Regions from separate parts of the Pseudoalteromonas ruthenica genome, predicted to be linked through region 2. Evidence: predicted binding sites of a transcription regulator. Region 2 holds the regulator's gene; the other holds the start of a gene.
What was found. The regulator NrdR, encoded in region 2, represses ribonucleotide reductase genes. The targets are predictions, from matches to a motif close to AAACACNANATNTNGTGTTT.

Region 1: a site for NrdR is predicted at 961-980, ahead of nrdA (class 1a ribonucleoside-diphosphate reductase subunit alpha). Genes of this name have one in related genera too.

Annotation. Positions count from the first base shown of each region.
Region 1 covers NZ_CP023396.1:1,246,070-1,249,491, forward strand. The annotation lists gene ubiG (bifunctional 2-polyprenyl-6-hydroxyphenol methylase/3-demethylubiquinol 3-O-methyltransferase UbiG) at 1-628, shown strand, start outside; gene nrdA (class 1a ribonucleoside-diphosphate reductase subunit alpha) at 1,147-3,422, shown strand, end outside.
Region 2 covers NZ_CP023396.1:1,865,535-1,868,956, forward strand. The annotation lists gene PRUTH_RS08820 (riboflavin synthase) at 1-79, opposite strand, end outside; gene ribD (bifunctional diaminohydroxyphosphoribosylaminopyrimidine deaminase/5-amino-6-(5-phosphoribosylamino)uracil reductase RibD) at 82-1,215, opposite strand; gene nrdR (transcriptional regulator NrdR) at 1,217-1,666, opposite strand; gene glyA (serine hydroxymethyltransferase) at 1,759-3,015, opposite strand; gene PRUTH_RS08840 (error-prone DNA polymerase) at 3,209-3,422, opposite strand, start outside.

The sequences.
Region 1 (3,422 bases), 620 kb from region 2:
ATTCAAACCACTACATGATATTAACCCTCTGCGACTGGATTTCATCGCCCAGCATGCACAAGGGCTGGCGCAAAAGCAGGCCGTGGATATAGGCTGCGGAGGTGGAATTTTAGCTGAAAGCATGGCCAAGCTCGGCGCCCAAGTCACGGGAATTGATATGGGCCAAGAGCCACTCAATGTAGCGAAGCTGCACGCGCTGGAGTCTGGGGTAAAAGTGGATTATCAGTTAAGCACTGCCGAAGCATTTAGCGAACACCACAGTGAACAGTTTGATGTGGTCACTTGTATGGAAATGCTTGAGCATGTGCCTGAACCCGAGTCGGTTATTGCCGCCGCCGCCCGCCTCGCTAAACCAGGAGCAAATGTGTATTTCTCTACGCTCAATAAAACCACTAAAGCCTATTTATTGGCAATACTGGGGGCGGAGAAGGTGCTAAAAATGGTTCCTGAAGGCACGCACGACCACAGTAAGTTTATTCGCCCCTCGCAACTTATAGCATGGGCTGAGCAACAAGGGCTCAAAGTGCGTCACAGCGCCGGCTTAAGTTATAACCCGCTGACAAAACAATTTACCCTTAACAACGACGTTAGCGTTAACTATATATTGCACTTCGAAAAATTACTGTGATCGAAAATGATCCGCGCATTGTATTGGCAAATTCGCGGATGACGAATACACTATATCTGGTGGCTTGTTAATTTTTGAACACCAGATATAGTGATTTGAAATGATCGTCACGAATACAATTTAAGCGTATTGATGATAAAAAAATCAGTCGCTATCGGTACAAAAATTTCGTTTAAATTGTTTTTTTTGGCGTTGATTTTCATCTAAATACAGCTTTAAAAATGCTATAAGGTTAACGATCACTAACCCCTTGTAGTTATCCACAGATTGTCAAGGTATGCGCCTCTTGCAAAAGCATCGCTACCCCACTATCTTGTGAGTCGCTGTGATGAAAACACCATATATAGTGTTTAAATCTTGGCCAATTAGGCCGTGCTTTAATCTGCTGTACTCATAAATAGGTGATAGCGAAGCACTATCCTGGCAGTAAAGTAACATCCGCTGGTGTAAATACGGGCGGCAACACGTATTTCTCAGCCGTGCGCTAAGACAACTAATTATAAATACGGGCAATAACTATGAACCAACAGCTATCTGTTAGTAAACGCGACGGACGTAAGGAAGCGCTGGATTTAGATAAAATCCATCGCGTTATTACTTGGGCGGCAGAAGGTCTGAATAATGTATCTGTCTCACAAGTTGAACTTAAGTCCCATATTCAGTTCTATGACGGTATCCGCACCGAAGACATTCATGAGACAATCATTAAGTCAGCAGCAGATCTGATCTCAAAAGACACTCCTGACTATCAGTTTTTGGCAGCTCGCCTTGCCATCTTTCATCTAAGAAAGAAAGCTTATGGCCAATTTGAGCCACCGAAGCTGTATGACCACGTAGTTAAGCTCGTTGAAGATAAACGCTACGATCAACATTTACTCACTGATTACACTCAGTCTGAGTTCGAGCAAATGGATGCCTTTATTGATCATAGCCGAGACTTAAACTTCAGCTACGCTGCAGTAAAGCAGTTGGAAGGTAAATACCTTGTCCAAAACCGTGTTACTGGCGACATTTACGAGAGCGCGCAATTTTTATATGTATTAGTGGCTGCCAGCTTATTCTCTGAATATCCAAAAGAAACGCGTCTTGACTATGTTAAGCGCTTTTACGATGCCGTTTCTACATTCAAAATTTCGTTGCCAACACCGATTATGTCGGGTGTGCGCACACCGACTCGTCAATTTAGCTCATGCGTACTGATTGAGTGTGACGATAGCCTAGATTCCATTAACGCGACTTCTTCTGCAATCGTTAAATACGTATCACAGCGAGCCGGTATTGGTATTAACGCTGGACGCATTCGTGCCCTAGGCAGCCCAATCCGTAACGGTGAAGCCTACCATACAGGTTGTATCCCATTTTATAAGCACTTCCAAACGGCAGTAAAAAGCTGCTCTCAAGGTGGGGTGCGCGGCGGCGCAGCCACACTCTTCTACCCACTGTGGCACTTGGAAGTAGAAAACCTGCTGGTCTTGAAGAATAACCGAGGTGTCGATGACAACCGGGTACGTCATCTAGATTATGGTGTGCAGTTTAATAAGCTGATGTATACCCGACTCATTAAAGACGGCCACATTACCTTGTTCAGTCCATCGGATGTACCAGGCTTGTACGATGCCTTTTTCGAAGACCAAGAAAAATTCGAACAGCTATATGTGCAGTACGAACAAGACGACAGTATCCGCAAAAAGCGTATCAAGGCTATTGAGCTGTTTTCGATGTTTTTGCAAGAGCGTGCCAGCACTGGGCGCATCTATCTGCAAAACGTGGATCACTGTAATACTCACAGCCCGTTCGATGCTAAAGTCGCGCCTATTCGCCAATCTAATTTATGTTTAGAAATCGCGTTGCCGACTAAGCCGATGAATAATGTTATGGACGAAGAAGGCGAAATTGCCTTGTGTACGCTATCGGCATTTAACCTCGGTGCTATTAATTCACTCGACGAGCTCGAAGAGCTGGCCGAACTAGGTGTCCGCGCCCTTGATAGCCTGTTGGATTACCAAGAGTACCCTGTTCCTGCTGCGTATAACGCCACCATGGGCCGCCGTACTTTGGGTATTGGCGTCATTAACTTTGCCTATTACTTAGCTAAAAATGGCAAACGTTATTCCGATGGCAGTGCCAACGCGTTAACACACAAAACTTTTGAGGCGATTCAATATTACTTAATGAAAGCGTCAAATGAGTTAGCGAAAGAAAAAGGCGCTTGTCCTAAGTTTAACGAAACAACCTATGCTCAAGGCATTATGCCTATCGATACTTATAAGAAGGATCTCGATAGTGTATGTGACGAGCCGTTGCACCTTGACTGGGATGGACTACGCGAAAGCATTAAAACCCATGGTATGCGTAACTCAACGCTATCAGCGTTAATGCCTTCAGAGACATCATCGCAGATTTCTAATGCCACGAACGGCATTGAGCCACCGCGTGGGCACATCAGCGTTAAAGCATCTAAAGACGGTATTTTGAAGCAGGTAGTGCCTGAATATGAGCGTTTGAAAGAGCAGTACGAGTTACTTTGGGATATCCCTTCTAACGATGGCTACCTGCAACTTGTTGGCATTATGCAGAAATTCGTTGACCAAACGATTTCAGCCAATACCAACTATGATCCAAACAAGTTCGAAGGCGGTAAAGTACCTATGAAGTTACTGCTTAAAGACTTATTAACCGCGTACAAGCTTGGTGTCAAAACGTTGTACTACCATAACACTCGTGATGGTGCAGCTGACTCGCAAGACGAGCTTAAGCCAGAACAAGCCGATGACGGCTGTGAAGGCGGCGCGTG
Region 2 (3,422 bases):
TGACGCGCACTTTTAAATCGCCATCAACAAGAGTGAGTGAACTTAAGGTTCCGGTTGCTTCTATAATGCCTGTAAACATGGCTATTCCACTGCTCTTTTATCTAGGGTAAGGCGCACATCTTCGCCAATGGGGCGCATATCGCTGAATTGCATCTGTTCAATGTCGTTCATATCGGCAAATGGACCTATGTTCACCAGCCCTTTGGCATCTTGGCCCATAAGTTTAGGGGCCAAATAAACCACATAACGATCAATAAGCTGCTGCTTCGCAAAGGCCCCCGCTAGGGTCGCGCCTCCTTCAAGCCACAGCGAGTTAATATCATCTGCAGCCAGTTGCGTGAGTAACGCGTCTAAATCTACATGGCCATCGTTATCCCCGGCAACATACAACTCGGTTACATTGTTGGGCCATTGCTGCACTTTATCAAGCGCAGCTGCTGTGCGTGAGCGCACGATAATAATCTTACCGGGTGTTTGCATTAACGCTAAATCGGGTGTGAGCCGGTAGCGACTGTCGATAACCACCCGCACCGGTTGGCGCACTTGCGCCAGCGGGTAATCGGCAAGTTGCTGTTCGCTTAGGCGCACATTTAATTGCGCATTGTCGCTTATTACCGTATCGGCACCCGAGACAATGGCGCAATGTTGCGCTCGCAGGCTATGCACATCCGCACGGGCGTCACTGCAGGTAATCCATTTACTTTGGCCATTGGCGAGCGCCGTTTTGCCATCAATGCTGGCTGCTAGTTTGCAGGTGACAAACGGGCGCTGAGTACGCATACGTTTTAAAAAGCCCGTATTAAGCGCTTCGGCTTGGGCACCGAGCAAACCATACTCAACGTCGATGCCAGCGGCCTCAAGCATCGCCATGCCCCGGCCACTGACTTGCGGATTAGGGTCTTGCATAGCACACACTACTTTAGCAACTTTGGCGGCTATCAAGGCGCCAGCACAAGGGCCGGTACGGCCGGTATGGCTGCACGGCTCTAAGGTTACATATGCGGTGGCTCCCTCGGCATTTTCTGCAGCGGCATTTAAGGCATGAATTTCTGCATGCGGCGTCCCCGCCTGAATGTGAAAGCCTTCGCCAATCACCTTATCATCTTTAACCAACACGCAGCCCACATTCGGATTGGGGGTGGTGGTAAAACGCCCCTGCCAGGCTAAGGCAATAGCGCGGCGCATAAAGTGCTCATCTTGTGCACTGAAGCTCATATTAATCCCCTAGACGGGCGATTTCTTCGCCAAATTCGCGGATATCTTCAAACGAGCGGTACACCGATGCAAAGCGCACATAGGCCACTTTATCCAGTCCTTTCAGCGCTTCCATAATACACTCGCCAATAAGCAAAGAGCTGACCTCTCGCTCACCGGTAGCTCGAATTTGCGACTTGATTTGATGCACCACCTCATCAACCTGCTCGGTTTTCACCGGCCGCCTTTCTAAGGCACGATGTAAGCCGTTAAGGAGCTTATCTTCGTTGAATGGTTCGCGTGAGCCATCCCGTTTAATCACGCGCGGCATCACCAACTCGGCGCCTTCAAAAGTAGTGAAACGTTCATGGCAATCAATGCATTCGCGACGGCGTCGAACCTGATGGCCGCCGCCCACTAATCGGGAGTCGATAACCTTGGTATCTTTGGCGCTGCAAAAAGGACAATGCATAGTGACTGGGGTTCCTGTAGAAAACAAAAAGGCCGCTATTTTTGCGGCCTTTATCATACACAAATGTTTGCCTAATGGCTATTTAGTGCAGCTTAGGCATACACTGGAAACTTAGCACAGATTGCTTTCACTTGCTCTTTCACTTTTGCCTGAACATCAGTGCTTTCGATGTTATCAAGTACATCGCAGATCCAGCCAGCAAGTTCTTTCGCTTCTGCTTCTTTGAAGCCACGGCGAGTAATCGCTGGTGAACCAAGACGTAAACCAGAAGTGACAAACGGTGAACGTGGGTCATTCGGTACTGAGTTCTTATTCACCGTGATATTGGCGTTACCGAGTGCTGCATCAGCATCTTTACCGGTAATGTCTTTATCGATTAAATCAAGCAGGAATAGGTGGTTGTCTGTTTTTCCTGATACCACTTTATAACCGCGCTCTTGTAACACTGATACCATTGCTTGTGCGTTAGCCACAACCTGTTGCTGGTATGCTTTAAATTCTGGCTGTAGCGCTTCTTTGAAAGCCACCGCTTTGGCTGCAATAACGTGACACAGTGGGCCACCTTGACCGCCTGGGAAAACCGCGCTGTTAAGCTTCTTATAGATATCTTCATCACCACAATTAGAGATGATCAAACCGCCGCGTGGACCCGCTAGCGTTTTGTGCGTGGTGGTGGTGATCACATGTGCGTAAGGCACTGGGCTTGGGTACACACCGGCAGCGATAAGGCCGGCTACGTGTGCCATATCTACAAATAAGTAAGCACCGACTTTATCGGCAATCTCGCGGAAACGCTGCCAATCAACGATACCAGAATAAGCTGAGAAACCACCAATGATCATCTTTGGCTTGTGCTCAAGGGCAAGGGCTTCAACTTGATCGTAATCGATCTCGCCGGTTTGCTCATTCAAACCATATTGAATGGCATTGTAGGTTTTGCCTGAGAAGTTTACATGTGCACCATGAGTTAAGTGACCGCCATGAGCTAAGCTCATGCCTAGTACAGTGTCGTGTGGCTGAAGTAGCGCTTGAAACACTGCGGCGTTAGCTTGCGAGCCGGCATGCGGTTGCACGTTTGCATACTCAGTGCCAAACAGCTCGTTAGCACGGTCAATCGCCAATTGCTCAACAACGTCGACGTGCTCACAACCACCGTAGTAGCGTTTGCCCGGATAGCCTTCGGCATATTTATTGGTAAGCTGTGAGCCCTGCGCTTCAAGTACGCGTGGACTACAGTAGTTTTCCGAGGCAATAAGCTCAATATGCTCTTCTTGACGAGAAACCTCATCGCCCATCGCTTTGGCAAGTTCTGGATCAAAGTCTGCAATGTTCATGCTACGTTCTAACATGCTGTCTCCTAGGTGCAACGTAATTGTCGATTTGAAAGGTGTTATTGTACGCGCAAACCGCGCATTTGCCTATCAAGGATGTGTGAGCTTATTTAAACAAGGATTGAATTTTTTTCACAGCCCTAAAAGAATGATATTTTTAAATCCAAAACATAATAAAAATAAATAAAAGATCACTATTTTATTTTTATTTCTAATGAAAAAATCGGCTTTTCAGTATCAGTGCCGGTAACTTGTCACTATGATCAATAAGCCGCCCAGCAATCACATGGATCACCCCTTGGTGGTTTTCTATTACCCCTTTCACTTCCAATAAACGTGCGGTTAGAAAGGCTTGTTGCTGGGCCTTCGCCGTTGCCTGCCACACCACGACATTGGTGTTGCCAGTTTCATCTTCCAAGGTTAGA